4 regions of the Pseudoalteromonas sp. MEBiC 03485 genome follow, and region 4 is predicted to be linked to each of the others. Evidence: predicted binding sites of a transcription regulator. Region 4 holds the regulator's gene; each other region holds the start of a gene.
What was found. The regulator LexA, encoded in region 4, represses DNA repair genes until DNA is damaged. The targets are predictions, from matches to a motif close to TACTGTATNNNNATACAGTA.

Region 1 (7,593 bases), 1.9 Mb from region 4:
AATTAACGCTTTATATTTATCAACTTCACTCAAGACTTGTTGCTGACGTATTTTATTTCGTGCAGCCTGCTCAGCAGCTAACTGCTCTTGCAGCATTTGTTCTTGCAATGCCTGCTGACGTTTACGCTCTGCTTCAGCTTCTTTACGTTTACGCTCAGCTTCAGCTTCAGCAGCTTTACGCTTGCGCTCTGCTTCAGCTTTCTTTAACGCATCTTCTTCAGCTTTACGTTTTTCAGCTGCGGCTTTTGCTGCGGCTTCAGCTTCTTGCTTTTGCTTTTCAGCTTGCTTAGCTTTGGCACGTTCTTTCTCTTGTATTTCACGTGCTTTCTTCGCTTGAGCCTCAGCTTCTGCTTTTTCTTTCTCTTTCGCTCGGCGTTGTTGCTCTAACTTTTTAAGACGACGGTCTTCAGCTTCGCGTTGCTTACGTGCGTCATTTGCACGACGTTCAAGATCTCGAATTCGCTTTGCTTCGGCTTGTTTTTTTGCTTCTTCTTGCTTTTTAAGTTCAGCAATTTTCTGCTCAACCTTTTGTTGATCAACCGTTACTGCAGAAACCGCTTTTTCTGGTTCAGGCATAGCCGGATTCAATGTCACTTCCATTACCTTAGGAGCTGGCATATGAAAGTTCGCTGATACGACTAAGAAAACAATAATACCAAGGTGCAATAGAAGCGACTTTATTACTGATTCACGCATACTAACCCTCAAATGACTCAGTCATAAGACCCACTGAAGGCACACCGGCATTTTTCAAAAAGTCCATTAACAGCAACACTTCTTGATAAGAAACACGACCAGAACCTTTTATCATAACCGGAGTATCAGGGTTTTTCTGAAGTTGTAATTTTATAACAGCAGCTACATCAATTGCTTCCATAGGAGCTTCTGGATCAGTGCCGATACTTACATAGTACTTACCTTCAGCATCAATTGACGCAATGATAGGTGGTGTATCTTTGGTATCTACAAGATCCGATTCTTCCATTTTCGGCAAGTCCACTTTTACACCATGAGTAATAAGTGGTGCAGTTGCCATAAATATAATAAGTAGTACCAACATTACATCAATGTAAGGAACTACATTTATCTCACCTACTGGGCGACGTTTCTTACGCTGATACATTCGCTTTAGCCTCTATTTGCGCAGCTGCTTGGCGGTGTAAAATATTGGCGAACTCTTCCATGAAGTTAATGTAATTACCTTCAAGCTTTTCTACTTTATTTGCAAAACGGTTGTACGCAATAACTGCAGGGATTGCTGCGAATAAACCCATCGCTGTTGCGATAAGTGCTTCGGCGATACCCGGCGCAACCATTTGTAAAGTTGCTTGCTTAACTTCACCTAATGCAATGAATGCGTTCATGATACCCCACACCGTACCAAAAAGGCCGATATAAGGACTAATTGAACCCACTGTCGCTAAAAACGATAAACTTGATTCTAGTTTTTCAACTTCGCGTGACAAAGCCACACGCATTGAACGATGTGTGCCTTCCATTACGATGCTTGCACTTTGCGGTGAATTTTTCTTATGTCGTGCAAACTCCTTAAAACCAGCAACGAATAATGCTTCAACACCTGATGCGCCACCAGGACGAGCTGAAACTTCATTATATAATTTACTTAAGTCTATTCCTGACCAAAACTTTTGCTCAAAGCGCTTAGCGCCATTAAGTGCATCAGAAATCGCTTTTTTACGTTGAAAAATAATTGCCCATGACATTACCGACATGCCGACTAATGCCAACATTACTAGCTGGACAAGTACACTGGCTTCTAGAATAAGATCTAAAAAGTTAAGCCCTGATCCCACGTTAAACTCCTAAAAATAGATTTCTATGTAATTTGTTATATTTTTTACACTTGTATTTATTGACCACAAACATGGCCAAAAGTTATAACTAGTGTATCTAGTCAATTATGAACTGACAACGCTCTTGCTGTGAATTAGCGGCAAATAACGGTAAAAAGCAATTTGCTTAGTTATTTTTTAGCCAGATTGATTTTTACAAATACTTTTATGCATATTTTTACCTTAATAATAAGTCACTAGAGTGACGCTTAAAAGCAACCAAAACAATCAAAAACACGACGTTTATTCATAAATTACGCATAAACACCCAAAAGTACTTTTGCAAATCTACTACAGAATACTTAAACTAATCCTGAATACAGAATATGAATTTTATAAAAACCACTCTATTCATGCAGTTAAAGAGAAAATAACCACAAAGCGAACAAAAAGAAAACAATAGAATTTTTTGCTCACATTAGTTTTTTTAATCTGAAAATTAAATTTTTCTAGTTTGAAGAAAAATCCATCATTGCGTATTATTTACCTATACCGAGCTAGCAACCTCATGAAAGTTTCTTTCATTAAGCTCCGTTTTTAGCAATATGAAGTTTCGTATTGCTCTAGGTTTACTGAAATCAGGATAAAACCTTCTTTTAGTAGACCGTAGTTCCCTGAATTACTTCCTTCAACTTGTTGTTTGCCCGCATCCTTATGCGGGCTTTTTTTTGCCTGCGCAAACGTCAACGAGAATACCTATCAAAAACTTAACAGCATGTGAATTACAGGTGTTAGATGACTCTTGCCGGTATGCGGTATGCGGTATGCGGTATGCGGTATGCGGTATGCGGTAAAATCTATATTGCCATTTAAAAAGTCAACTTATCTCTATTAAAAAGCAGCCCTCTCGAGCTGCTTAATACTTATAACTTAAAGCTTTTGTAACTAACCTGAGTTTTGTTATTTATCTGGGGTTAGTCCAAAGTGCAAGTAAGCGATGTCTGATACAAGTCGTCCGCGCGGGGTACGTTGTATAAAGCCTTGTTGAATTAAAAACGGTTCTATTACATCTTCTATCGTTTCTTTTTCTTCGCCTATTGCAGCTGCAAGGTTATCAAGGCCAACTGGGCCGCCCATAAATTTTTCGATAATAGCTAATAGGTATTTTCTATCCATGTAGTCAAAACCGCTTTTATCGACATCAATCATATCGAGGGCTTGCTCTGCAACCGATGCGTTAACTTTACCGTCAGATTTAACTTGCGTGTAATCACGAACACGGCGTAACAAACGGTTCGCTATTCGCGGTGTGCCACGTGAGCGCTTGGCTATTTCTGTGGCACCTTCATTGCACATAGTTAAATCTAAAAATCTTGCTGAACGAGCAACTATTTTTGATAAATCTTCAACCGAATAAAATTCTAAACGCTGCACTATGCCAAAACGGTCTCTCAGTGGTGAGGTGAGTGAACCTGCACGGGTTGTCGCACCTATTAAAGTAAATGGCGGTAAATCAAGTTTAATTGAACGTGCGGCTGGGCCCTCACCGATCATAATATCCAGCTGATAGTCTTCCATTGCTGGATACAAAATCTCTTCGACCTGCGGGCTCAAGCGGTGAATTTCGTCAATAAACAGTACGTCACCTTCTTCAAGGTTAGTTAAAAGAGCAGCTAAATCGCCAGCTTTTTCGAGTACTGGCCCTGACGTTGTTTTAATATTAACGTTAAGCTCGTTGGCAACAATGTTTGCAAGTGTGGTTTTACCAAGACCCGGTGGACCAAATATTAATAGGTGATCCAGGGCTTCGCCACGATGGCGAGCCGCCTCGATAAATATTTCCATTTGTTGCTTAACATGCGGCTGGCCAGTGTAATCTGTTAACAGTTTTGGCCGTATGGCACGATCAACACTGTCTTCGTTACTTTGTTCACTCGCATCTATTAAGCGATCTGCTTCTATCATGGTTTACTCACAACATTGATTTTAGAGCTTCTTTAATTAGAACCTCTGTCGTCATATCTGGTTTGTTCACTGCTTTCACCGCTTTTTGTGCTTGCGGCAGCTTATAACCTAACGCCACAAGTGCAGATACTGCATCATCGGCAGCATTATTTGCCACTAGGGTATCATCACTTGCAGGCTCAATGACGGCATTATCGCTAAATGGTGTAAATAAGTCATTACCCCAATCTTTCAGTCTGTCTTTCATTTCGAGTACTAAGCGCTCAGCAGTTTTTTTACCAACCCCCGGAAGTTTAACCAGTGTGGTTGCATCTTCATTGTTTACACAACTTACAAATTGCTGTGCTGACATACCCGATAAAATCGCAAGACCTAACTTTGGCCCTACGCCATTAGCCTTTAATAGCTCTCTAAATAAAGCGCGCTCTGTTTTATTGTTAAAACCAAATAATAGCTGGGCATCTTCACGTACCACAAAATGGGTATAAATAATCGCTTGCTCACCTACTGCGGGTAAATCATAAAAGCAGGTCATAGGCATTTGCACTTCGTAGCCTACACCACTTACTTCAATAAGAATTTCTGGCGGCTGTTTTTCAACAAGTAAGCCATTTAATCGACCAATCATATTACTTCCTTAATCGTCCTCTTACGGTTTTGCTCGCACTGCCCGCAAGTTTAATTAAATTTTGTTCTGAGTGTGCATGACATATAGCAATTGCTAGAGCGTCAGCGGCATCGGCTTGAGGTGTGCCAGGCAGCTTTAAAATATTCTTTACCATATGCTGTACTTGAGACTTATCGGCTCCGCCATTACCCACAACAGCTTGCTTGATTTGCCTTGCTGAATATTCATAAACTGGCAGCTCAGCCATTGAAGCGCCAACAATGGCAGCGCCACGAGCTTGACCAAGTTTAAGTGCCGAATCAGGGTTATGTGCCATAAACACTTTTTCGATAGCAAAGCTGTCTGGGGAGAATTGCTCTACCAATTGACTGATCCCTTGGTAAATCATTTTTAAACGAACAGGAAAATCGTGATCTGCCAATTTTATGCAACCACTTCCTAAATAAGTGAACTTAGCACCTTGGTGAGCAATCACGCCGTACCCTGTTAACCGTGAACCAGGATCAATCCCTAAAATTATCGCCAACTAACTGACCCATCTATTATCATTATTATCTGTGTTAATAATGCCAGAGCACTGTATAAATTACCAGTAACCAATTGCAATTCATAAAAAATGCCCGCAATTGCGAGCATTTTATAAACACGTTTTTAGTTAGAATCTTATGCCAGTGAGCGTAATAAGCCTTGGGTATTTTTTCGCATTGTGCGCGCTATCATCAAATAACCCAAACATGCCACAAATAAGCCTCCTACTGCTGGGCCAATGACCCAAATATGAGGATGGAATTTACCAGCTAAATCGAACATTTGTTTTTGTACTATCAACAGAGCGATGTCACTGACAATGGCAGCCACTAAGCCTGCCGTAACCCCTAATAGTAAAAACTCATATAAGGTGGCATTTTTAATTAAACGCCCTTTAGCACCTAAAGTTCTTAAGATGACAATCTCTTGCATACGCTCACCTAAACTTGCTTGTACTTGTGAAATAAGCACTAAAGCTCCACAGGCAACGACAATTGCTAGTACAAAACCAATCGCTAACGATACTTGCTCTATTGTTGATCGAATCTGTTTAATAAAGCTTTCAACATCAATCACATTCACTGTTGGGTATTGACGCATTAACTCATTAAATTCGCGTTTTTTATCCGCTTTTACATTCACCGATGAAATATAAGTAGCAGGAAAACTGGCTAGCACATCAGGACTTAAAATAATAAAGAAGTTAGGTTTGAGTGTCGTCCAGTTAACTTTTCGAACACTGGTAATTTTTGCATCGAAAGACTGTGCACCTATTAAGAAAGTAAGCGTATCACCTATTTTTACATCTAAGCGTTTAAGCATAGACTCTTCAACCGATGCCTCAGCCACTGAGTTTTCACTAAACCATGTACCGTCGATAAGCTCGTTTTGATTTGGTAAGTCCTTGCGCCAAGTTAGATTTAGCTCACGGCCAATGCCAGAGCGAGCTTCTTCGTCTTTCTTTTCGTTATCTTCTTGCGATACTTCGCGGGCAACCAGCTCACCATTAACGGCGTTTACACGGCCACGAACAACAGGGTAAAAATCAGACGTTGGCATATCATTTTGCGCTAAGAAACTAGTAATAGGTTCTAGTTCTTGCTCAGTAATGTTCACTAAAAATGAATTAGGTGCATTTTCTGGAAGCTGTGACTGCCAATCCGAGATCATGTCGTTCTTCAATACAATTAAAAACAGTAACAATTTTATAGCCAATGCAAAGCTAATTAATTGTACGGCATTAACGTTGGCACGCTTTTGAATTGATGCTATCGCCAGTGACCAACTATTACCTGGGCTTAAACCGAGTTTGCGACCACCGCCAAAAATAACCTTTGATAAAGCAAATAACACCGCAATTAAAAATGCAGTTGAAAGAAACAAAATGGCACTTATTTTGATGTTATTACTAAATAACCACATGAGTAAAAACACAGTAAGCGCCGACATAGCCAAGTGCACTTTACTAACCAATAAACGGTCGCCTAAATTACGGCGCAGCACGCGCAGCGGAGGAATATCAAATAAATCGAGAAGTGGTTTAATAGAAAACATTACCGCACAAATCACGCCGGTACTAATAGCAATAATCCACGGTTTAGCAGATGCACTTGGTAGTGCTGTGCCCATGGTTTGTGCTAAATAATCTGTTGCAACTGCTTGTAAGCCATAACCAATCAGTAAACCAACTATGACCGACATTGAACAAACAAGGCTCAAGTGAAGTAAATAGATTTTACGTATCATAGCGCGGCTTCCGCCCAGCGTTTTCATCATGGCAACCGAGTCATATTGACGCTCACAATACCGTTTTGCCGATACCGCAATAGCAACAGCGGCTAAAATAATGCCAAGTAAACCAGCTAGCAATAGATAGCTCTCGGCACGATTTAAACTATTAGAAATAGGAGACTGGCGGTCTTTAACACCATACCAACGCTGGTTTTCTTTCATTTGTGGTTTTAACCACGCATAGAAGGTATCTAAATTGTCTTTGCTGCCAGCATAAAGCTGACGATAAAACACTCGACTACCCGGCTGAATTACCTCTGTAACGGCTATGTCTGCTTCATTAATTAAGATTCGCTGGCTGCTTGAAAACACATTAAACGGTGCATCAGGCTCTTCGGCTACAACATGACTAGCAGTAAACGTAGCAGCGCCAAGCTCTACTTTATCGCCCACTTTAATGTTTAACGCATAAAACACTGATTCACTTAACCACACTTCACCACGACTTGGGATATCAGCAGTTACTTGTGGTTGATCAGTCAGGCTAGTTTTTACTTTTAACTCGCCTTTTAACGGATAGGTGTTTGATACCGCTTTCACCGAGCCAAGCTGCATTTCGTCACCAGCAAATAACATGGTATCGAAATAGGTTATTTTAGCGGTACGTAAGTTTTCTTGGTTGGCTTTTTCTAAAAACTCGGCAGGTAAAGCATGGTTACTTGCTAAAACGCGATCAGCAGCAATAAAGGCACTGCTTTTTTCTTCAATACTTTGACCAATTCGGTCGGTAACCATAGACAGTGTTAAAACAGTGAGAACAGCTAAGGCAATTGCTGCACTGATCACTGTTAACTCACCGCGTTTAAACTCACGTGAAAACAGTTTTAGTGCTAATTTAGCCCACATTCGCTTGCACTCCTTCGCTTTCTTTTACAGTTACTAACTGCC
Region 2 (7,593 bases), 2.3 Mb from region 4:
GTTCGCTTTAGTGAGCTAACCAAAGAGCTGCGCTGTCCAAAATGTCAAAACCAAAATATAGCTGACTCAGACGCGGTTGTAGCCAAAGACTTACGCGATAAGGTGTTAGCGCTGGTAAAAGATGGCAAAAGCAAAGATGAAGTCATTGATTACATGATTGACCGTTATGGTTACTTCGTACACTACGATCCACCAGTCACACCAGCAACCTTGGTATTGTGGGTATTGCCTGTATTGATAGTGGTTCTTGGCTTTGGCTTTATTGTTTTACGCCAACGCAAGGCATCAGTGAAACAAACATGGACAGAGCAAGACGAAGCATTACTTGCAAAATTAATTGAACAAAATCAACGTCAGGAGCAAAGCTAGATGGCATTAATGTGGGCTTCTTTTGTTTTACTCACACTGATTGCATTGCTATTTGTTGTCGTACCGTTTTTTAAACGTGAGCGTATTCAACGTCTTGATCACAATGCAAACTCGGAGTTAATCCGAATTTATCATCAACGTTTAGATGAACTTAAAACTGAACTCGATAACCAACGTATTGATGCACAAATGCACGATGAGTCAGTTATCGAACAAAAACGTCGTTTACTCAATGAGTTGTCGCCTGAAAAAGCGTTGAACAGTAAAGGTAATAACCGTATTTTTGCCCTTACTGGCGCAGGCTTTTTGATTGTTTTAACAGCTATCTTTTATGGTTATACCGGTAGTCAGCAGCAAATTAAAGGCTGGCATGACGCGATGGCTAATCTTAAGTCATACGGTGAGCGTGCCGTTATGCAAGAAGGTGAGCCTTTAACACCGAATGAGCTACAAGCTTTCGCTTTAGCACTGCGTACTAAGCTTGATCAAAGTGGTGACGATGAAGTGGCGTGGATGCTACTAGGTCGTGTTGCTATGTCATTAAATGAATTTGATATGGCAATGCAGTCATTTGATAAAGTGCTTAAAATGAATCCTGATAACAAACAAGTGCTGATCAGCTACTCGCAAGTTTTGCTAATGGAAGGCAGTGATGCGAATATGTCTCGAGCAGCGACTATGTTATCAAGAGTGCTAAAAGCAGAGCCAACTAATATTGATGCAATCTCATTATTAGCATTGATTGCTTATGAGCGTAAAGATTGGCTTCAAGCTAAAACAGCATTTGAAGTATTGCTTGCAAGTATGCAGCAAAGCGACCCACGTTATAGCATGATTGCAGAGCGTATTGCCGAAATCGATGCCCATTTAAGTAATGATCAGCAAGTCAAAAAGACTGAATTAGCAGAGGCTACAAGCAGTGAAATTAGCATCACAGTTGATTTAGACCCTGCACTTGCCGATTCACAGCCGCAAAACGGTACATTGTTTATTTTTGCTAAAGCGGCAAGTGGCCCGCAAATGCCATTGGCTGTAGTTAAAATGACAGAGTATAGTTTTCCGTTAACAGTGATGTTAAGTGATACTAATGCGATGGTTGAAGGTCTGAATCTATCTAGTGTCGATAAAATTATTTTAACTGCGCGTTTATCAAAAGATGCAACTGTGGTAACTTCAAGCGGCGAGTTGGAAGGCAAGTCGGATGTCTTAGAGCGTGCAAACGTTAAAGAATATTCACTGCTAATTAATGAGTTAATACCGTAAGGATAGCCGATGTTTAGGCACAGTATATTTTTTATCTTTTTTTTAGTACTTGCAGGATGCGCACAGATACCTGAAGAAAAAGTGGATGAGCGAGACCCATTACAGTCGTTTAACCGTCCTATGTATGATTTTAATATGGACGTGCTTGATGCCTATATTCTTCGTCCAGCAGCCGTTGGTTATGTCACAGTGACACCAACCCCTGTTAGACGCAGTATTGTTAATTTTACTGATAACATTACAGCGCCGACAGATATGGTCAATGCTGGTCTGCAGGGTAAACCAGGTAATATGGGTATTAGTTTAGCGCGCTTTCTAGTGAACTCTACGGTAGGTCTACTTGGCTTATTTGATGTAGCCTCATCGCTTGGTTTAGAAATTGTCGATGAAGATTTTGGTCAAACCCTAGGTGTATGGGGAGTCGGTGATGGTGCTTATTTAATGATCCCAGGTATGGGGCCAAGTACAGCACGAAATCTAACTGGTGATGTGGTAGATAACTTCGTTCTACCTGAAATTACCCTAACCACACCACAGACTATTCTGGTATTTGCGCTAAAAGCCGTTGAAGCACGTGCCTCGTTGATGCCGCAAGAGAGCTTATTAAATGAGTCGTTAGACCCTTACATTTTTATGAAGGATATCTACTTCCAGCGTCAATTATATGAGCTACATGATGGTAATCCACCAGTAGAAAAAGAACCCGATGATTTTGATGAAGATTTCCTAGAAAATCTCTAACCTAAAAAATCAAACCAATAAAAATGCCAGCAATTGCTGGCATTTTTATGTTTATATGGGGGAAGTTAATCTCCAAATACACCCATTTGTTCATTAGACCAGCTTAATGCATCGTGGTAAGCATCAGGTACTTCTTCGGGTTTAAGACCGAGTTCTTCTTGAATATCCTTTGCTTTATCCCACTCAGCTTGTTCATAAAATTTTACTAAGCGTAAATAAGTCGCTAGTAATCCTTCACCATGAAGCAAAGCACCTTTGATTTCATTTGTAAGAGGAAGTTTACCCATTACGCTTGGCATATCTTCATCGAGGATAGCGTCCATTAACGACATCATACCGGTTAAAAATGCCATACCCGTATCACGTAACTTGCCATGGCTTATTGCTAATAACTCAGCAAAACGGGCGCGGGTTAGTGATAAACGTATCAGCTCTGCAGGTTTATCTGCCGCAACTTGTGCAGCAAATAAAAGTGATAAGAAACGTTTGATTTCTTCACTGCCTAAAACAATCAGCGCTTGTTTTATCGTGCTAATTTCAGCTCTGCGTTTGAAAGCTGCTGAGTTTGAATAGCGTAACAACTTGTAAGATAAGTTAACGTCTCGTTCAAATACCTCGGTGATTTTTCTGAGATTTAAATCAATACTTGAGGTTTCGTATAAAAGCTCGGCAAGAGCCATCTCAGAAGGTGGTAAAGTTTTACTTTGCACCATTTCAGGCTTTGAAAAGAAAAAGCCTTGAAAATAGCTAAACCCCATGTCCAAAGCAAGTTGGTATTTTTCGTATGTTTCAACTTTCTCGGCGAGTAACTTGATGTGCGGGTGAGGTTTGATTGCCTCAACGACGGATTCAATAGACTCTTTATCACAGGTTAAAAAGTCAATTTTGATAATATCGATATACGGATAAAAATGGCGCCAAACAGGTTGGTGTATGTAATCATCAAGGGCAAGCGTATATCCGCGCTCTTTTAAATCTTGAACCATTGCTAGTAAACGTTTACCCGGTTGAATCGTTTCAAGAATTTCGACAACTACTTGCTCTTTACCCAGTAAAAGTGGGTAGCCTTTTTGGAGTGTCTCTAAAGTGAAATTAATGTAGGCTGGTTTGTTATCCGTTAAATCTTCTAAACCAAAATTGAACTGACTACCTTCAATGAGTCGAGATGTCGCTTCATCACCGTCAATATCAGGAAAAACGTTATCTACGCCATCCCTAAACAAGAGTTCGTAGCCGACAAGTTTCTTTTCCTTATCTAAAATAGGTTGGCGTGCAGCGTAAAAATACATAGTCCTAGCAAGTCCACTTCGGTTAATTCATTTATCCATGAGCAATATAAGTCATCGTGCCTAAAATAGCATTAATTAAATATTCATTTTTGAGGATAAATACTGATTTTCTGTGATCCTAAGACTAGGATAAATTGTAATGAAATTCTATAACTAGCGATTAAATATCACATTTTTGTTATGAAAAGGTTGTAATTGTAAACCTGCCACTGAACGGCTTGATTGGAGTTGTAGGGTAGAAGCATGTTATAGTCATGAGTGATATCGGTTTTTACCCCAATAATGTCTTAAAATTAAGTAACTTGCGAGTCATTATTCGGATTAAAAGCCAACATTAAACAATTATTGGAGGCTAATTTGGAAACAGGAATGATAATTTCGTTAGCATTGTACTTCATCGTAATGTTGGGGATTGGGCTATACGCTTATAAGCAATCCACAGACGATGTATCAGGTTATATGCTAGGTGGTCGTAATTTATCACCAAGTGTTGCTGCGCTTTCAGCAGGTGCATCAGATATGAGTGGTTGGCTGCTAATGGGCTTACCAGGTGCAATGTATCTGTTCGGCTTAAGCAAAGTTTGGATTGCTATAGGTCTAGTACTCGGTGCTTGGGCTAACTATTTCTTAGTAGCGCCTCGTTTACGTGTTTATACTGAGAAAGCGAATGACTCAATCACCATTCCAGATTATTTCGCAAACCGCTTTGATGATAATAAAAATATACTGCGTGTTATTTCTGCGATAGTAATCATTGTTTTCTTCACCTTGTATACTTCATCAGGTGTTGTCGCGGGTGGTAAGTTATTCGAAAACTCATTTAATATGAGCTATGAAATGGGTCTGTATATCACAACTGGCGTTGTAGTGTTATATACCTTGTTTGGTGGCTTCTTAGCAGTAAGCCTTACAGACTTTGTTCAAGGCTGTATCATGTTTATCTCGCTGCTTGCAGTACCAATTGCGACATATACTATGCTTGATCAACCATTCATGGATACACTCGCCAATGCACGCTATGATTTATTGTTAAGCTCACCAAAAGAAACTGAAATTCATGCACTGAATATGATGGACTGGTTTGCTGGTGGTTCGACGATTGCTATTATCTCTGCAATGGCATGGGGTCTTGGTTATTTTGGACAGCCGCATATTATTGTTCGTTTTATGTCTGTGCGTTCAGTTAAAGATATGCCAACTATGCGACGTGTGGGGATGTCGTGGATGACACTTTCAGCAATTGGTGCTGTGTTAACAGGTTTATTTGGTGCTGCTTATATGCTTGAAAACCAAATGCCAATTGATGATAAAGAAACTATTTTCTTGGTATTGTCTGAACTTATCTTCCATCCTCTAATTGCTGGTTTCTTATTGGCTGCTATTTTAGCTGCGATTATGAGTACCATCTCATCGCAATTATTAGTGTGTTCAAGCTCTCTAACAGAAGACTTCTATAAGATTTATTTAAACCGAAGTGCTTCTCAAAAAGAGCTAGTATTAGTCGGTCGTATTAGTGTTATCTTGGTTGCTCTGTTTGCTATTTACCTAGCGTATGACCGCGATAGCTCTATTTTGGATTTAGTAAGTAATGCATGGGCTGGTTTCGGTGCTGCATTTGGTCCATTAGTACTACTTAGCCTTTACTGGAAGCGCATGAACTTACAAGGCGCTATCAGTGGTATGGTTGTCGGTGCTGCAACAGTACTGTTTTGGATTTACGCGCCAATTAAGATCGATGGCCAATCGCTAAGTGCAATTATTTATGAGATTGTCCCTGGCTTTATTTTATCAACGATTGCCATTATTGTTGTGAGCCTAATGACGACTGAGCCGAAAAAAGAAATTACAGATTTATTTGATGAAGTTGAGTCATCACTTTAGTTTTGAGTAAGCACAAAAAAGGGCAACATTTGTTGCCCTTTTTTAATTTTATAACCAATGCTTAGCTTGCAGCTTTTTCTTTTATATCTGCAACGTTATCGTCTGATTTTGCTTTTTTAGGCTTCGCAGGAACCTCTTTTGCACCTTTAAGTACAGCCATAAATTGGTCTTTTTCTTTTGCCATTTCAAGCGCTAGTGATTCAATTTGTTGCTCGCTTAATGGTACATCAACTTTTTCAAGCATTAATTCTAATGACTCAGCAATGTCGAGCATTTTGTCATACGCATCAGCTTCTTTCTTAGTAGTAAACGTCATGCGCTCGACTCCGTTTCTTTCTACAACATATTTAACAACAACAGCCATGATTTCTCCTGCATTTAAGCGTGGCATTTGCAGCGTAAAATCGCCACTTTGATTACTGTTTTTATATACAGTAATGCTTCGGGCCTTACTTTGCAAGTATCTAAAGAAATTTTTTATGGAACAAATTTGACAATAATAGGGGCATTAGCTTTATTTATATTGTTACCCAAAGTTAAACACAAGCGATGGAGTGAGTGTTGGGTAATAGCTAACTACCTGTCTAAGAGGGACATCACGGAGGAAATTATGAAATTACTATCAAGTCTTTTACTTGCCACGAGTATTGCGTTACTGCCTACAACACCGGCATTCGCCGTAAAACCAACCGAAGCAACACAAGTTAAAATGCAAAAGCTCAGTATTAACAAAGCTAGCATCGATCAACTTACTCAATTACCGGGTATTGGTGAGTCTAAAGCTAAAGCGATTGTTGAGCATCGCAATAAGCAAGGTCCGTTTAAGTCGGTAGAGCAATTAAAAGAAGTAAAAGGAATAGGCGATAAGGTATTTGCTAAACTTGAGGGGAAAATTACGCTTTAAAAGACTAGGGCGTGTTGACCTATTGTGATTGATTTTGCAGCAGTATGTTTGGTATTTAAGCAAGGCAGAGCCTATGTCGTGTGGTTGTTCAACATAAATAGGCGATAACGCAGCATCCATACCAAACACGCGCTGACTTTTGGGTTCTTCCTAGGGGCGATTATCTTTTTATTACTTAAATAGATGAAGCTAAAGGGCGTGGGCAGAACGCGGTAGCTTTGCTCGATTTTTACTTAGTCCACTAGGTTACAAATCTCGCGCCGCGATTAAATTGCCCTTAGAGTGAACAAACTTTAATCCACAAAGGTCAACACGCCCTAAACAGGGCGTTATTCGCCCTGTTTAAATTCATTGATAGCTTTGTCTAAATGCGCTAGTGCGAACAAATTTTCGATAGGTGTTGTGATAAGTGGGTAACTTAAGCCTGCTAATAATAACCAAGGTAACAGCATCCAGCCTTCAAAGTAGGCTAAACCTAAAAATAATGGCGCAAGAAAGGCAAGCTTACACACCGATAAAATAATCTTTTTACTTGGGCTTAAATGAGCCAGAGCAAGTGCAATTATTTGCTGGCGCTGCCTTACTTTAAAAGTTTTTAAAGCAGGGATTTGACTAGTAAAAAAATAAATCATTATAACGACTTTTTAGTTACTAAACGGCTAAATAAAACGGCTACAAAGACTATTGAAAACGCAGCGAAAATAATCTCCATCCATGCAGGCATACTCATTGATGCAAATTGCCAATCAATATTGCCGCAATCGCCAGTGGCTGCAAAAAAGCTAGGGATCCATTCATGCAGTGGCATAAAGCTTGGGAAATTAGGCTCAAATGCGCAGCTAAATGCAAAAGGGTCGGTATTGTTTTGCATTGCAATGTGTTCTTTAGCAATAAAGTAACCCCAGATTGCAGAGATACCCCAAGTAGCAAATGCAACAAGGCGAACAACCATATTTTGCGGGTTAATCGCTCCAATCACACCTGCTGCAAGTAAGCCTAAAACAGCGGTACGTTGATAAATACACATAATACATGGTTCAAGTCCCATGCTGTATTGAAAAAACAACGCAGTGACTTCAAACGCTAGTGAAATAAATGCTAATAATAACCAAGGTGTTCTTTTAGTTGCTAATTCTGCTAACCAAT
Region 3 (7,593 bases), 420 kb from region 4:
ACACCGACCATAAATACCAGCGGGAACTCTAAGCCTTTTGCTGAGTGCAGGGTCATCATTTGAACCGCGTCTTCGTGCTCATCGGCTTGGCCCTCGCCTGATTCTAGTGAGGTATAAGCCAAAAAGCCCTGTAGTGGCGAGCTGAATTCTTCATCTTCCGGTAGTTCATATTGGCCACACGCACTAATAAGCTCTTCTAAGTTTTCTACGCGAGCACGGCCTTTTTCACCTTTTTCAGCTTGATACATAGCCATTAACCCAGAAGTTTGAATGGCGTATTTAGCTTGCTCTTCTAAGGTCAGATCGCTGATTTTATCTTCGATATGTTCAACAAGTTCTAAGAACTTAGTGACTGCACTCGCTGCTCGGCCAGATAAGTGCTGTTGCTCTACAATTGCTTTTGCGGCATACCAAAGCGGCAGTGACTCATTCCGCGCGCAATCACGAATGTGGCTTAACGTTTTATCACCAATGCCGCGTGCTGGGGTGTTAATAACACGCTCGAAAGCGGCATCATCTTGGCGGTTACCGACTAAACGTAAATACGAAAGTGCATCTTTGATCTCTTGGCGTTCGAAGAAGCGCATACCACCGTATATGCGGTATTTTAAGCCTTCTTGCAACATTGCTTCCTCGAGTACACGAGATTGCGCGTTGTTACGGTATAAAATGGCGGCGTCTTGTAATGCATTACCTGCATTTAGCCAGCTACGTAGCTTACTGCTAACAAAGCGTGCTTCGTCTAATTCATTAAAAGCGGCATAAACAGAAATAGGCTCACCATCATTGCCGTCTGTCCAAAGGCTTTTGCCCATGCGTTCAGCATTGTTTTTGATCAGCGCATTTGACGCTTTCAAAATGGTTGCTGTTGAGCGGTAATTTTGTTCAAGGCGAATGGTTTCGGCTTCGAAGTCAGTTAAAAAGCGTTTGATATTCTCAATTTTTGCGCCACGCCAGCCATAAATACTTTGGTCATCATCACCTACGATCATAATACTATTCGTATTACCCGCGAGTAATTTTAGCCAAGCATATTGAATAGTATTGGTATCCTGAAACTCGTCTACCAGCATGTGGGCAAAACGCTGTTGATAGTGACGTAAAAGTGTCGGATGATTCTTAAGTACTTCGTAGCAGCGTAGCAGTATTTCTGCAAAGTCGACTAAACCAGCGCGGTCACAAGCCTCTTGATACGCAGCATAGACTTTCAACATCATTTGCTCGTTAATATCGTAGGCTTGAATGTCTTTAGGACGTAGGCCTTCATCTTTTTTCGCACTGATATACCAGCCAAACTGTTTTGCAGGCCACTTTTTGTCATCGATGTTCATCGCTTTAAGCAAGCGTTTGATCATACGTTGTTGATCATCAGAATCTAAGATTTGAAAGCTTTCAGGCAAGTTCGCTTCACGGTGATGGGCGCGCAAAATACGATGAGATAAGCCATGGAAAGTACCAATCCACATACCACCAACCGGTGCTTTTAACGTTTCTTCTACACGGGTGCGCATTTCTTTCGCGGCTTTGTTAGTGAACGTTACCGCAAAGATGCTATATGCAGAAGCTTGCTCAACTTGCATAAGCCATGCGATGCGATGAACAAGTACTCGAGTTTTACCAGAACCCGCACCTGCAAGTACTAGCATGTTTTGCAATGGGGCTGCGACTGCATCCCGTTGTTTGTCATTTAAGCCATCGAGTAATTCAGAAACGTCCATCGTTACGCCTTTTCAATCTATAATGAGTGGAGTATAACAGGTGTTTATGCAAGGCTAAATAAAATACTGTTTTTATAAACAGCTATTTTGGCAAGTCATTAAAATTGTAAATAAAAATTGTGAATTTGACCGATTTTTAGCAAAAAGAACTAAAATCAAAAAAACGCTATTTTTTAACGCTTTGATTTGTAAGCCATAATAAGTTGGCATAAAGTATGTTTACTAAAAGTATAATCATTAAAAACTATAGAGGTTAGTATGGCAGAGCAAGGTTCTGGCGGTAATGTAATCGCAGCAATATGTAATATCTTTTTTCCTGGTTTAGGGCAATTGGTACAAGGTCGTTTAATGGCGGCTATTGCATTCTTTTTAGCATGGGTTATTAGTGGTGCACTAATTTATGTGGCAGTTGGTTTTATTTTACTGCCAATCGTATACCTATGGGCGATTATTGATGCTGCACGCTTCAAATCGCGACTCTAGCTATTTAAATAGCACAAACACGAGCGCCACTTAGGCGCTCGTGTTGTTTTAAGGTTGCAAAACTCGCCACGTTTAGCTGCAAACGGTATAATTAGCAGATAATGTATTATGAGTACCCTCCATGGAATATCAATTTATCCGCGACCCTATTAGCGGTTTACGCATTAAAATTTCTTCTGAACATGCCATCATAGGCCGTTGGCTAAACGAAGAAGTTGGTAAAGAAAAAATAGCGATGGTGCAAGCTTTGATCGCTGCGGTTAACAGCTGCCATGAGCCTTTAACCTTACAAGGTCAAGAAATTGATTTGATCTTAAGTAAAGACGAAGCATTATTCGAAGCACATGCATTACATCAAGATAATGAAGACTTAGTTGCCTACCAAGATGATGATTTAATGCTTGAAGAAGAAGGCCTGTGCAGTGGCTGCGGCTTTGAAGACTTTGTTGATTTAATTGAATCTTGGCAAGAATTTACACAAGGCCGATAAGCAGAAGCATGTTCTGCTTATCCCTTGCTAATTTATTGTTCGCTCACTGATTTAACAGCTGCTAGTAATAAATCCTCTGTTAAACGTACTTTGTAATTTGGGTTAGCATATTGAAAATGAACTAACCCATTTGTGTCGATTACAAACACTGCAGGTACTGGTAACGCTACTTTCGCTTCACCATCCAGCGACACAAAGTTAACCCCAAGCTTATTGCGGTAAATCTTTGCTGTTTTGTCATCTAAGTAAAATGCTAAACCTAACGTTTGCGCCAAAGTGAGGCTGTCGTCAGAAAGCAATTGATAGCTAGGAGCTGTAATTTTTGTTTCAGCAAGTTTTTCAGGACTGTCTGGCGAAACGGCAATTAATTGCGCATCTAAATTAGCTAATTCTTTCTCTATTTTTTGTACGCTGGCCAATTGTTTTGAACAATATGGACACCAGCCACCACGATAAACAATCAGCACTGTGGTTTTTTCTTTAAAGCGCTCACTTAATGAGACGGTTTTGCCGTATTGGTCTTTTAATTCAACATTTGGCACCGCTAATCCTGGTAATAATGGACTGACTTGCTCTGCAGATTCGGCAATATTAGAGGCAGTTGCAGCAACAACTTGGCTTGATAGCACAAACAGTGCGCTAATAAGTAGAGATTTAAACATGGGCTTCCTCGGTTATTTTTATCAACTGCAAAGATGACCTGATTGTTGCGGTATTTATTTCATCTTTACTGTAATATATAGGCAAATAAAAAATGCAAGTTGGGATAAAAAATGTCTGCTAATTTACAAAAACTCGTTGTCATGCTCGAGATGCAAAATGCGATGAATACCAAAGTACATGAGCAATGGTTTAGCCAAGGTTTTGAATGGTATCGTGCAATTTGGGTTGAGTGTGCTGAAATGCTTGATCACTATGGTTGGAAGTGGTGGAAGAAACAAACTCCAGATACTGAACAAGTTATTTTAGAGTTAGTTGATATTTTCCATTTCGGTTTATCTTTACGTATCGATGGTGAAACCAGCTATGAGCAGTTAGCAGCACAACTTGAAGCAGAGTTAAGTGCGCCAGTTCAAGCTGATGACTTTAAACAAACACTCGAATTATTAGCTGCTTCAGCTGTCGCTGAAAAGAGCTTTAATGCTGCTGCATTTGCTGGTTGTATGGCACAAATCGGTATGGATATCGACGATTTATACCGTGGTTACGTAGGTAAAAACACTTTGAATTTTTTCCGCCAAGATCATGGCTACAAAGACGGTAGTTATATCAAAGTGTGGAACGGTCAAGAAGATAATGAGCACCTAGTTGAAGTGGTAAAAAGCCTAGATACAGAGCACGCGGATTTCGCAAAGCTTGTATACCAAGGCTTAGAGCAGCGTTACCCTAAATAAACGTGTTTATGCTCATTTTATAACGGGCATAAACTCTCGAAAATCGATGGTCGATAAAAAGCCATCGAACTGCTTGTGCGGTTGCTGACTATCTGGGTTGGCAACCGCAAGAATATGACCAATACCAAACTCTTTTGCCGCATCGAGTACTGCCGGGCTGTCATCCACAAATAAAGTCCGTTCCTTATCAAACTGCCATTCTTGGTGTACTTGTTGCCATAATGGTTGATGCTCTTTACTCACGCCATATTGGTGAGTTGAGATCACGCCATCTAAGTAGTTATCAATCGCAGTTAGTTCAAACTTTAACATGGCACAATCTGGGTGTGCGTTAGTGAGCATGATCAATTGCTTGCCTGCTTTTCTTAGTTCCGTTAGAAATGGCGGAACATCTTCACGAATTCTGATTAAATGTTGAATGTCACGTTTTAACGCCATAATTGGTAAGTCAAGTTGCTGTTGCCAATAATCTAAGCAGTACCAATTAATTTGTCCGTGAACTTGTTGATAACGGTGCAAAATGTCAGCTTTTGCTTCGTCTAAACTGATTTTATGTTTATGCGCATATTGCTCGGGAATAACAGTAAGCCAAAAGTAATTATCAAAATGCAAATCGAGTAGGGTGCCATCCATATCTAACAACACAGTATCGATTTTTGACCAATTTAACATAGGCAATTCACTTTAAAAGATTTATGATGAGCATAACTGCCATGATAGCAAATTAATGCCAATGACACAGAAAAAGCATCCTACACCACCGCAAATTTTGTCTAATGAAGTTGTCGCTAAAAGCCGACTATTTACTGTTGAATCTCTCGAATTGAAGTTCTCAAATGACGAGCAAAGGCAATACGAAAGAATTCGTGGCGGTGGCAGAGGTGCCGTTATGATTGTACCTGTAACGGCCGATAACGAACTGTTATTAGTGCGAGAGTATTGTGCGGGTACCAATGATTATCAGTTGGGTTTTCCAAAAGGTTTAATTGACCCAGGTGAAACACCTGAGCAAGCTGCCGACCGCGAGCTCAAAGAAGAGGTTGGCTTTGGTGCTAAGCATTTCGCTGAACTTAAAAAAGTCAGTATGGCACCTAGTTACTTTAATGCCACTATGCATATTTTGTATGCCGAAGATCTTTACCCTGAAACCTTGCCTGGTGATGAGCCAGAACCGCTTGTTGTGGTGAAATGGCCAATGAGTGATTGGCAATCATTATTGCAACAAGAAGACTTTACTGAAGCACGAAGTGTCGCAGCTTTGCTATTATTAACAAAGTACTTAGAGTCGGGAGCGGGCAATGAATGATTTTTTAGAACCGTGCATTCGGTTAGCTGAGCAAGCGGGCGATGCCATTATGGCAATTTATCAGCAGGATGATATTGGTGCTGAGCAAAAGTCAGATCATACTCCGGTCACCAAGGCCGATTTAGCATCTAACGATGTATTAATGGCAGGTTTAAAGGCTATAGCACCTGATATTCCAATTATGTCAGAAGAAACACCCATTCCAGCACTTGCAGACAGAAAAGATTGGCATCGTTATTGGTTACTTGATCCAATGGATGGTACGGGTGAGTTTATTCTCGAAAGTGGTGATTTTGCAGTAAATATCGCTTTAGTTGAAAATAATCGTCCAGTTCTTGGCGTTATTCATTGGCCAGCGAAACAAATAACTTATTTTGCAAGTTACCAAAATGGTGCATTTAAACGTGAAAATGGCCAAGATCAGCAAATTTCAGTAGCAACACCCGATAATTTAACCTTAGCTGTAAGCCGCAGACAAAAAATTGAAGCTGTAAGCCAGTATCTAAATACTCAGTTTGCGACTGTGGCATTAGGCTCATGTTCACTAAAAGCTTGTATCATAGCAGAAGGTAAAGCCGATTGTTTTTTACGAATAGGGCCAACAGGTGAGTGGGATACCGGCGCTTCGCAAGTGATTGTTGAAGAAGCCGGAGGATGTATTACGGATGCTGAATTTAACCCACTCACTTATAATCAACGTGAAAGTACCGAGAATCCAGACTTTATCGTCATGGGGCACCCTGATTGGGAATGGCAAAAAATGATTAGTCCTCATCAGCGCGGATTTTAGTGTAGTTTTGTGTGCTTTTTGTTCGGTTGAGGCTCTATTTCAATTATAACGCTTGATTTCTAATTTAATTGCTATATTATAGCGCTCTCTTCGGAACAAGGCATGGTTAACATGTTAACGTTACTTAGAGATTACAGGCGCGGGATGGAGCAGCCTGGTAGCTCGTCGGGCTCATAACCCGAAGGTCGTCGGTTCAAATCCGGCTCCCGCAACCAATTTTCTGAATTGGCTGACTTCTTAAATTAAGTGAGAAGTAAAATAAACTTAATAATTACAGGCGCGGGATGGAGCAGCCTGGTAGCTCGTCGGGCTCATAACCCGAAGGTCGTCGGTTCAAATCCGGCTCCCGCAACCAATTTTCTGAATTGGAAGCCAAGTTGTCATGTAAAGCAACTTTAAATAAATCTACAATTTCAGGCGCGGGATGGAGCAGCCTGGTAGCTCGTCGGGCTCATAACCCGAAGGTCGTCGGTTCAAATCCGGCTCCCGCAACCAACTGAAATTAAAATTTATAGTAATCAGGCACGCGAAAGCGTGTTTTTTTATGCCTGAAATTTAGGAGCCATGAGCCGAAGGTCGTCGGTTCGCTCTCATTAGCCACAGCTCCCGCAAGCAACTGAAATTAAAATTTATAGTAATCAGGCACGCGAAAGCGTGTTTTTTTATGCCTGATATTTAGGAGCCATGCGCCGAAGGTCGTCGGTTCGCTCTCATTAGCCACAGCTCCCGCAACCAACTGAAATTAAAATTTATAGTAATCAGGCACGCGAAAGCGTGTTTTTTTATGCCTAAAATTTAGGTGCCATGAGCCGAAGGTCGTCGGTTCGCTCTCATTAGCCACAGCTCCTGCAAGCAACTGAAATTAAAATTTATAGTAATCAGGCACGCGAAAGCGTGTTTTTTATGCTTGAAAAAGTTTTAAGCCCTAAGCCCTAAGCTTTAAGCAGATCGAATGGGTGGGTTTTAGACAGAGAACACTTGACTCAAGTTTGTTATTAGTTAGTTTTTTACCGCTTACCGCTTACCGCTTACCGCTTACCGCTTACCGCTTACCGCTTACCGCTTACCGCTTACCGCTTACCGCTTACCGCTTACCGCTTACCGCTTACCGCTTACCGCTTACCGTTTAATTTCCGATGAACTTATTCGTTCATTTGTCACTCTTATAAACAAAAACGGAGCGCTTGGGTGTTAAAAAGGAATTATAAAGCATGGATCATTTCAATTACGCTGCATGTTTTGTTATTGCTGCTATTTATTCAACATGGCAAATTTGTGAAACGGCCTTCAGTTGCCGAGCCACCAAAAGTAATCAACGCTTATGTGAGTGTTGATTTAACTGCGTTACCGAGTGTTAAGAAAACCCAAGAAAAACCTTCACCAGAACAGCCACAAATAATGCCAGATGAGGC
Region 4 (7,593 bases):
CATGTACCGTGGTCATTTGGTTAAAAAAGTGCGGATCAACTAACTGTAATCCTGGCTGAAATAGTTCAGCGCGGATCACCATAGCCATCGCTCCACCAATCAAGAACATGGTAAGAGAAAAAATCAGGTATAAACTCCCGATGTCTTTATGATTGGTGGTGTAAAGCCAACGCTTAAAACCTTTAGCAGGATGATGATGGTCGTGATGCGCATGCCCAGTTGCTTGCTCATTAATAACGTTACTCATTATTTCGCCTCCGCTGCTGCATCAATCGCGGCTTGAATTTGACTCGGTTGGATCACATCGCCGGTATCATTACCCCATGCATTTCGCTTATAGGTAATAACCGCAGCAAGTTGCTTAATTGAAAGCTGCTTATCAAACGCTTGCATCGCCGTACCAGGGCGGCCATGTAACACGATATCTATGTGATCTTTTACATCACCTAATACAATGGGGCTGCCTTTAAGTGCAGGAAACACGCCTGGTAAGCCCATACCAGTAGGCTGGTGACATGCAGCACAACTTGCCATATACACTTGCTCACCTAAGGCCATAAGCTCTTCTTTAGGTAATGTTTGATCAAGCAAAGCAGCATCAGCGGCTGCTGCATTAGCCTTTTCTTCCTTAGCATCTGCAAGCCAATTAGCAAATTCATCTTCAGGTAAGGCTTTCACCACAACAGGCATAAAACCATGATCTTTACCGCATAGTTCTGCACATTGACCACGGTAAACACCTGGTTCGTTAATACGTGTCCACGCTTCATTGATAAATCCCGGGTTTGCGTCCTTTTTAACTGCAAAATCAGGAACCCACCACGAATGAATAACATCGTCTGAGGTCATTAAAAAGCGGACTTTTTTATTGATAGGAAGCACTAGCGGTTTATCTACCTCAAGCAAATAATGCTCCGTTTTTTCTGCCTGATTGTCTATTTGATCTTTTGGTGTAGATAGGATTGAGTAATAGGCTATATCTTCACCCATATATTCGTAATGCCACTTCCATTGCGAGCCTGTCACTTTAATTGTGATATCAGCTTTAGAGGCATCTTCCATAGCAATGAGAGTTTTTGTGGCAGGCACAGCCATGGCTATTAAGATGACAAATGGAATGGCAGTCCAAAGTATTTCAACTTTTGTACTTTCATGAAATTGGGCAGGCTTGGCCCCTTTAGATTTACGGTGGTGTATTAAAGCCCAAAACATCACCGCAAATACGATGATGCCGATTACACAACAGATAATAAATATCGTCATGTGTAACTCATAAACATTATTACTTATATCAGTCACCCCTTTTCGCATATTGTATTGACTATTTGCCAATACAATTTCTGGGAGTGCAACCAATATAAGCCACAAGGCGTAACGCAGTTTACCCATGTGACGGCTCCTTTAGATGCTATTGCAAGACGCAAAGCGAAAAGGCGATACAGCAAGGTGCCCATTCGTTTTTTTTATTGTTCAGAGCGACTACGTATCATTTTAACTCACTTATGATACTGGCCCCCTGTCTAACACCTCGCACATTTTTGTGTCTTTTTATTAATCAGGTGTTAATACATTGCTTTAACCAATTAGTTAAAAAATGACCAATAAGCAAGTTTTAGTGATAATAAATGTTTATTTTGGTGCAGAAATAACAACTATAATCAGCGCGTTATTTAATGTTATGGTTTACGAAGAATATACAAAAAGAGAGGAAAACTGCGCCATATAAGGCTTTAAATAAAGAGTAAGGATTCACAAATCCTAATTAAGTGGCAAAATCACAATGGCGCACCAAATTGAGTCAATTTAGCGCACCAAATAAGGGACAACTACATCCAGTCAGCGTTACGAATGACTCCTACAGCTAACCCTTCAATATTGAAAGATTCATGCTCAAGGTCAACCTCAATAGGTGAGAACTCTTCGTTTTCAGCGTGTAAAAGTACTTTCCGACCTGCTTTTTCTAGCCGCTTAACAGTTACATCTTCATCAACTCGAGCTACAACAACTTGTCCATTTTCAGCAACTTGCGTTCTATGTACTGCAAGCAAGTCACCGTCCATAATACCAATATCTTTCATACTCATGCCATTTACACGTAGTAAAAAGTCAGCGGCTGGTTTAAATAACGTAGGGTCAACTTGGCAATGACTTTCGACATGCTCCTGAGCCAAAATTGGCTCACCAGCTGCAACACGGCCAATCAAAGGTAAACCTAACTGCTCAGGTTCATCTTCTTCAATCAACTGAATACCACGACTCGCTCCAGGCTTCATTTTGATCATGCCTTTTTTTGCCAGTGCTTTTAGATGTTCTTCAGCGGCGTTGGCACTTTTAAAACCCAATGTTTGAGCTATTTCAGCGCGTGTTGGCGGCATGCCTGTATCTTTAATAAAGACTTTAATTAGTTCTAAGATTTGCGATTGGCGTTTAGTTAATGGGCGCATACAACTGGTTTTCCATACAGTACATTTAACTGTGAGTATATACAGTTATTTGAAAATCGCAAATTTAAATTAACTCCATCATATTGCTACAAAACTAACATTGAACCGCAATGAAAGATGCCATAAGGTATTAGCTTTAATTCGCATGTTAAGGAAACACAATGAGTATTTGGCACCATCCAATCACGCTGGAGCAATGTAAAGACTTGGAACAAGGAGTAACCGGGCAAGGCACTTTAATGAAAACGATGGGTATTGAGGTGACTGAAATTGGCGATGATTATTTAGTGGCCACCATGCCTGCAATTCCTGAACACCATAACCCTATGGGCATGGTTCATGGCGGAGCAAACGTTGTGTTAGCAGAAACAGTGGCAAGCTATGCAGCCAACTTTGTGATTGATTTCAATAAATTCTATGCTGTTGGTCAAGAGATTAATGCCAACCACATAAAAGCGTCTCGAAAAGGGACATTAACGGCAACGGCCAGACCACTTCATTTAGGTAAGCGCACCTCTGTTTGGGATATCAAAATTACCAATGCTGCTGGGGAGCTGTGCTGCGTATCAAGAATGACCGCAGCAGTCGTAGAGCGCTAAATTCAGTTTACTTTTCGACTGGATAAATAGTAATTTCAATCCCTGCGCCAATTGCTGAGATACGTAACAAGGTATCTGCATGCAGGGGTTGGTTAAAGCACTTTGGCGAGTTACCCGATTCAAAACCTAAATCAAATGTACGTTTTGAACAAGATAACCACTGCTTTAATGCATTGCGCGAGCAAGATTCAATTAATTCGCAAAGCTGGTTAATCGCTTTGTCTGGAGAGCTGATATCTGCAGTTGCTTCAATGCGTGCAAGTTGACGGTATTCATCTTGGTCATAATGTAAAACCATAGCGTTTTTCTTCAAATCAGCAACAAGCGCACTAATATCGTGCTTTGATTCAAGCTCCAGATCTACATTTAAAAATTGAATTTCCGACATACTCTCGTTTTTATCCTCTATTGATATCGACTGAAACTTTAACTCAGTTTTGTATATATACCAAATCTAGAATACAGTTAATGCGACATTTTGCCGCATTGGCAATACAGCTAAACAACCTAAAATAGCGCCCATACAACAATAATAACGGGGTGGTAATGAATAAACGCATGTTCAAATATGCTCGTAAAGGGCATAAATGGCTAGGCTATTTACTTGCTTTGCAGATCTTTTTTTGGCTATTAGGTGGGCTTGTAATGAGTTCATTGCCGCTTGAAAAAGTGCATGGAAAACATCTAGCAAATCGCAGTCTAAGTAACCCTTTCTTAGTGTCAGACTACTCTGCTTCTATCGATAAAATAACGGCACAATTTGAACAAATTGAAAGTATCAAGTACAGCCACTTTTTAGAGTCGCCAATCATAGAAGTCACGGCACCGAGCGGCTCCTTTAATTTTGATGGCAGAACAGGTGATAAAATGCCTGCGCCGAATAAAGCACAAATAATTGAAAACGCGAGAACTCACTTACTTATTAACGCAAATATCACGCAAGCACAGCTGTTAACCAAAGGACCAAGAGAAGTGGCTCACAAGGCCAATGTTTGGCAAGTGAGTTTTGATGATTGGCTGACAACAACCTTATATTTAGATAGCCAAACCGGTAAAGTCATTACAGTGCGCAGCTCCCTATGGCGCATTTTCGACTTTTTCTGGATGCTACACATCATGGATTATGATGAGCGCGAAAACTTTAATAACCCACTTCTAATTAGCTTTTCGGCCACCAGCGTACTGTTTTGTATTACGGGGATTATTTTATTGCTACAGAACATTCGTTTAAAACGTAAAAAGCCTGCTAAACGTGCTGGTCAATCAAAATAGGGTTGCCATCTGGGTCGGTGATAATAAAACTCGCGTCACCGGCTTTTTGTATTTCTAACCCTTGTTGCTGAAAATGCGCGGCTAATTGCTCAAAAGTGGCAAACTCTACCAGTGCCTCAGCATTTTGATCCCAGCCTGGATTAAAGGTCAGCATGGTTTTATCAAACATGCCTTGAAACAAACCTATTAAATGTTCGCCGTTTTTCATAATTAACCAATGCTGCTCAATTTCGCCGGCAAATTCTTTAAAGCCTAGTTTTTCATAAAACTGCTTTGAAGCATGAATATCTTTCACATTTAAACTCACAGAAAAGGCACCTAATAACATAGTTGTAATTCCTCTAATAAACGGCCTAACAACTATAGCTGAGTTGAAAAACTTTTCCTTTTTAGAATAGTAGCTCTAAAATGGCTGCTCCTGTAGTTCACTGATGTGATGGATATGCGTTTATTTCTATATTTAACCCTTTGTTTAATTTTTACTTCCCCTGTATCCGCTAAACAATTTTCGAGCTTTTACAGTGCAAAAAAGCACTTAATTAAGAATCTACCAAGCAATAGTAAAAGCTTATATTGTGGCTGCGATATAAAGCGCCAAGGTAAAAAGCTTGTACCAGACCCTGAAGCTTGTGGTTATATTCCAAGAAACGCCATTACCCGCTCAGGAAACGAAAACGCTCGAGCAAAAAGAATAGAATGGGAGCATATAGTACCTGCGTGGGAGTTTGGTCATCAATTACAATGCTGGCAGGATGGCGGACGTAAAAACTGCATTAAGGTCAGTGAAAAATTTCGTCAAATGGAAGCCGACATAAATAACCTCGCTCCAGCTATTGGCGAGATCAATGCAGACCGTTCTAATTTTCGCTACGGAATAGTCGCAACATCTAGTGCCAGTTATGGAGCTTGCCCAGTAAAAATCGATTTTAAGCAACGTGTATTTGAGCCACCGATTTATGCAAGAAAGCAAATAGCCGATACCTACTTTTATATGCAAAAAACCTATGGCTTAAAAATATCTAACAAACAACGTAAGCTATTTGAGTCATGGCAGAAGCTCAAAGTAGCTGAAATTAGTAACCGTAAGTCTTTATAACTAAAAGCACATTCATTTACATTTGAGGCGCTACAATTTATTGCTTTCAGATACAGTAATTGCTAATTTTTAAGAAATACTATCGGAAAGGAAGCAAATATGTTTAACAATAATAAACTCGCCTTAGCAATATTTTTAGCAGTCTCAGGCGCGTCTCTATCTGGCTGCGGTGGCGGCGGTGGCTCTTCGAGCAATAACAACACAACAAACCCGCCACCAACAAGTTCAGAACCCACTTGGACCGCTGGTGTTTTTGAGCCATCAAGTGAATTTAAAGATCAATGCGCCGTACCACGAACAGGCAATGATCCTTATAACAATAATCAGCCTTACCCAGATACTGCTGGCTCTGAGTTTACCGAGAAGATGTGGTTACGTTCATGGAGTGACGAAACCTACCTTTGGTACGACGAAATAGAAGACAACAATCCTGATAATTTCAGCTCTGTCGCCGCTTATTTCGACCAGTTAAAAACATTCGAAACGACGGACTCGGGTTCTTTTAAAGATAACTTTCATTTTAGCAGACCTACTGAAGAGTATTTTAAAGAAGCTCAATCTGGGGTTGTTTCAGGTTATGGAATTAACTGGGTATTTATCAGTAATGTTCCGCCACGAGAGCTACGTGTTGCCTATTTAGAGGATGACTCACCTGCTGCAAATGCAGGGTTACAACGCGGTGATACTATTTTAATGGTTGACGACGTTAGTATTGACACTAATACCCAACAAGGCGTAGATATTTTAAATGAAGCGCTATTTGGGCCTACGGCTGGTGACGCCCATAACTTTGTTGTACGCAGTAATGATGGTACTGAAAAATCCTTTACTCTAGTAGCCGGTAATATTGCTCAAACGCCCGTTCAGAATGTTGATACCTTAACAACTGAGAACGGTACAAAAGTTGGGTATATGCAATTTAATAGCTTTATCAGCATTGCTCAACCTGAACTGATAAGTGCTGTGAATAAGTTCAAAGCTGATAATATTGATGAGTTGGTTATCGATTTTAGATATAACGGCGGCGGTTTATTAGCGCTTTCATCGCAGCTTGCATATATGGTTGCGGGTCCTGCTAATACCGATGATTTCTATTACTATCAAACGATTCAAAACGACAAACAGCCGCAAGATGATCCATATCCATTTATCGACCTTGAAATTGATTACTCTACCTACAGAACAACGGGTAATAGTCTGCCAGATCTAAATTTATCAAAAGTGTATGTGTTAAGTACCGATAACACCTGCTCTGCATCTGAGGCGTTTATTAATGGTTTAAAAGGCATTGATGCGGAGGTAATCTTAATCGGTGGCACCACCTGCGGGAAACCCTATGGTTTTACACCAACACATAACTGCGCAACCACTTATTATACAATCCAATTTTCAGGCGCAAACTATAAAGGCTTTGGGGAATACGCCGATGGATTTAAACCAACACCTTCCCCCCAGTTTGATGCGGACATAAAAGGCTGCGAGGTTACAGATGACTTTGATCACAAACTAGGTGATAGCGAAGAGAGCTTATTAGCAACCGCGCTTTATCACATTGAAAATAATACCTGCCCAATTGTGGTGGAGTCCTCAAGTGCTAAGCAACCAAGCTTTACATCACAAGCAATTCAAGAAACAGGGCTACCACTTACAATTAAGCAACCGCTTTACAAAAATAATATGGATTTAACCCGTCCGCTACCAGCGAAGGAAGGTAATAATGAATAAAACACTGTTATTAACCTGCACTTTACTGGCAAGCTTAGCGGGCTGTAAAAGTACCCAAGCGGAGCAACCGCAAGATGCTACGCTTGTTCGCGTAAATCCAGGTGTGATTACGGAGTTACAGCAGGCAATTCAATCCGCCAAAGGTGGTGCTATCGTCACACTAGCCGACAATGTATTTACTAAAAGTTCAGAGCTATTGATTGATCACGGCACCAACAAAGGGCCGGATGGCCTCCCTATTATGGGCGCTCATGCAATTCCTTCTGAGAAATTTGTTTTACAAAAATCAGGTGAGCAATGCCTACTTTACTACCCTAAAAAAGAGCTACGTATTCCACTACCTAATGTAGAGTGCGAAGTAAACTAACAAAAGGCGCAGCAAAAGCTGCGCCTTTTTTCATTATAGCGTTTGGTGAGGTCCAAACACCTCATAATGAATTCGTTCACTTGCAACCCC

Region 1: ruvC (crossover junction endodeoxyribonuclease RuvC) is a predicted target of LexA. The motif match lies at 4,962-4,981, and genes of this name have one in related genera.
Region 2: EVU92_RS15900 (YebG family protein) is a predicted target of LexA. The motif match lies at 5,961-5,980, and genes of this name have one in related genera.
Region 3: uvrD (DNA helicase II) is a predicted target of LexA. The motif match lies at 1,783-1,802, and genes of this name have one in related genera.

Annotation. Positions count from the first base shown of each region.
Region 1 covers NZ_SGBT01000001.1:2,998,175-3,005,767, forward strand. The annotation lists gene tolA (cell envelope integrity protein TolA) at 1-696, opposite strand, end outside; gene tolR (protein TolR) at 698-1,123, opposite strand; gene tolQ (protein TolQ) at 1,110-1,814, opposite strand; gene ruvB (Holliday junction branch migration DNA helicase RuvB) at 2,754-3,758, opposite strand; gene ruvA (Holliday junction branch migration protein RuvA) at 3,766-4,386, opposite strand; gene ruvC (crossover junction endodeoxyribonuclease RuvC) at 4,388-4,912, opposite strand; gene EVU92_RS13850 (FtsX-like permease family protein) at 5,050-7,551, opposite strand; gene EVU92_RS13855 (ABC transporter ATP-binding protein) at 7,541-7,593, opposite strand, start outside.
Region 2 covers NZ_SGBT01000001.1:3,463,565-3,471,157, reverse strand. The annotation lists gene EVU92_RS15925 (cytochrome c-type biogenesis protein) at 1-369, shown strand, start outside; gene ccmI (c-type cytochrome biogenesis protein CcmI) at 370-1,632, shown strand; gene EVU92_RS15915 (VacJ family lipoprotein) at 1,642-2,373, shown strand; gene EVU92_RS15910 (HDOD domain-containing protein) at 2,439-3,662, opposite strand; gene putP (sodium/proline symporter PutP) at 4,032-5,543, shown strand; gene EVU92_RS15900 (YebG family protein) at 5,605-5,907, opposite strand; gene EVU92_RS15895 (helix-hairpin-helix domain-containing protein) at 6,154-6,447, shown strand; gene EVU92_RS15885 (DUF6170 family protein) at 6,777-7,079, opposite strand; gene dsbB (disulfide bond formation protein DsbB) at 7,079-7,593, opposite strand, start outside.
Region 3 covers NZ_SGBT01000001.1:720,741-728,333, reverse strand. The annotation lists gene uvrD (DNA helicase II) at 1-1,718, opposite strand, end outside; gene EVU92_RS03430 (hypothetical protein) at 1,977-2,201, shown strand; gene EVU92_RS03425 (YacL family protein) at 2,323-2,691, shown strand; gene EVU92_RS03420 (peroxiredoxin-like family protein) at 2,724-3,353, opposite strand; gene EVU92_RS03415 (dUTP diphosphatase) at 3,465-4,085, shown strand; gene yrfG (GMP/IMP nucleotidase) at 4,098-4,757, opposite strand; gene nudE (ADP compounds hydrolase NudE) at 4,819-5,391, shown strand; gene cysQ (3'(2'),5'-bisphosphate nucleotidase CysQ) at 5,384-6,181, shown strand; tRNA gene EVU92_RS03395 (tRNA-Met) at 6,320-6,396, shown strand; tRNA gene EVU92_RS03390 (tRNA-Met) at 6,460-6,536, shown strand; tRNA gene EVU92_RS03385 (tRNA-Met) at 6,600-6,676, shown strand; gene EVU92_RS03380 (alpha/beta hydrolase) at 7,138-7,311, shown strand; gene EVU92_RS03375 (hypothetical protein) at 7,457-7,593, shown strand, end outside.
Region 4 covers NZ_SGBT01000001.1:1,143,011-1,150,603, reverse strand. The annotation lists gene ctaD (cytochrome c oxidase subunit I) at 1-247, opposite strand, end outside; gene coxB (cytochrome c oxidase subunit II) at 247-1,389, opposite strand; gene lexA (transcriptional repressor LexA) at 1,827-2,444, opposite strand; gene EVU92_RS05340 (PaaI family thioesterase) at 2,606-3,043, shown strand; gene EVU92_RS05335 (hypothetical protein) at 3,051-3,431, opposite strand; gene EVU92_RS05330 (hypothetical protein) at 3,590-4,315, shown strand; gene EVU92_RS05325 (VOC family protein) at 4,290-4,643, opposite strand; gene EVU92_RS05320 (endonuclease) at 4,752-5,411, shown strand; gene EVU92_RS05315 (S41 family peptidase) at 5,511-7,136, shown strand; gene EVU92_RS05310 (hypothetical protein) at 7,129-7,503, shown strand; gene hmpA (NO-inducible flavohemoprotein) at 7,537-7,593, opposite strand, start outside.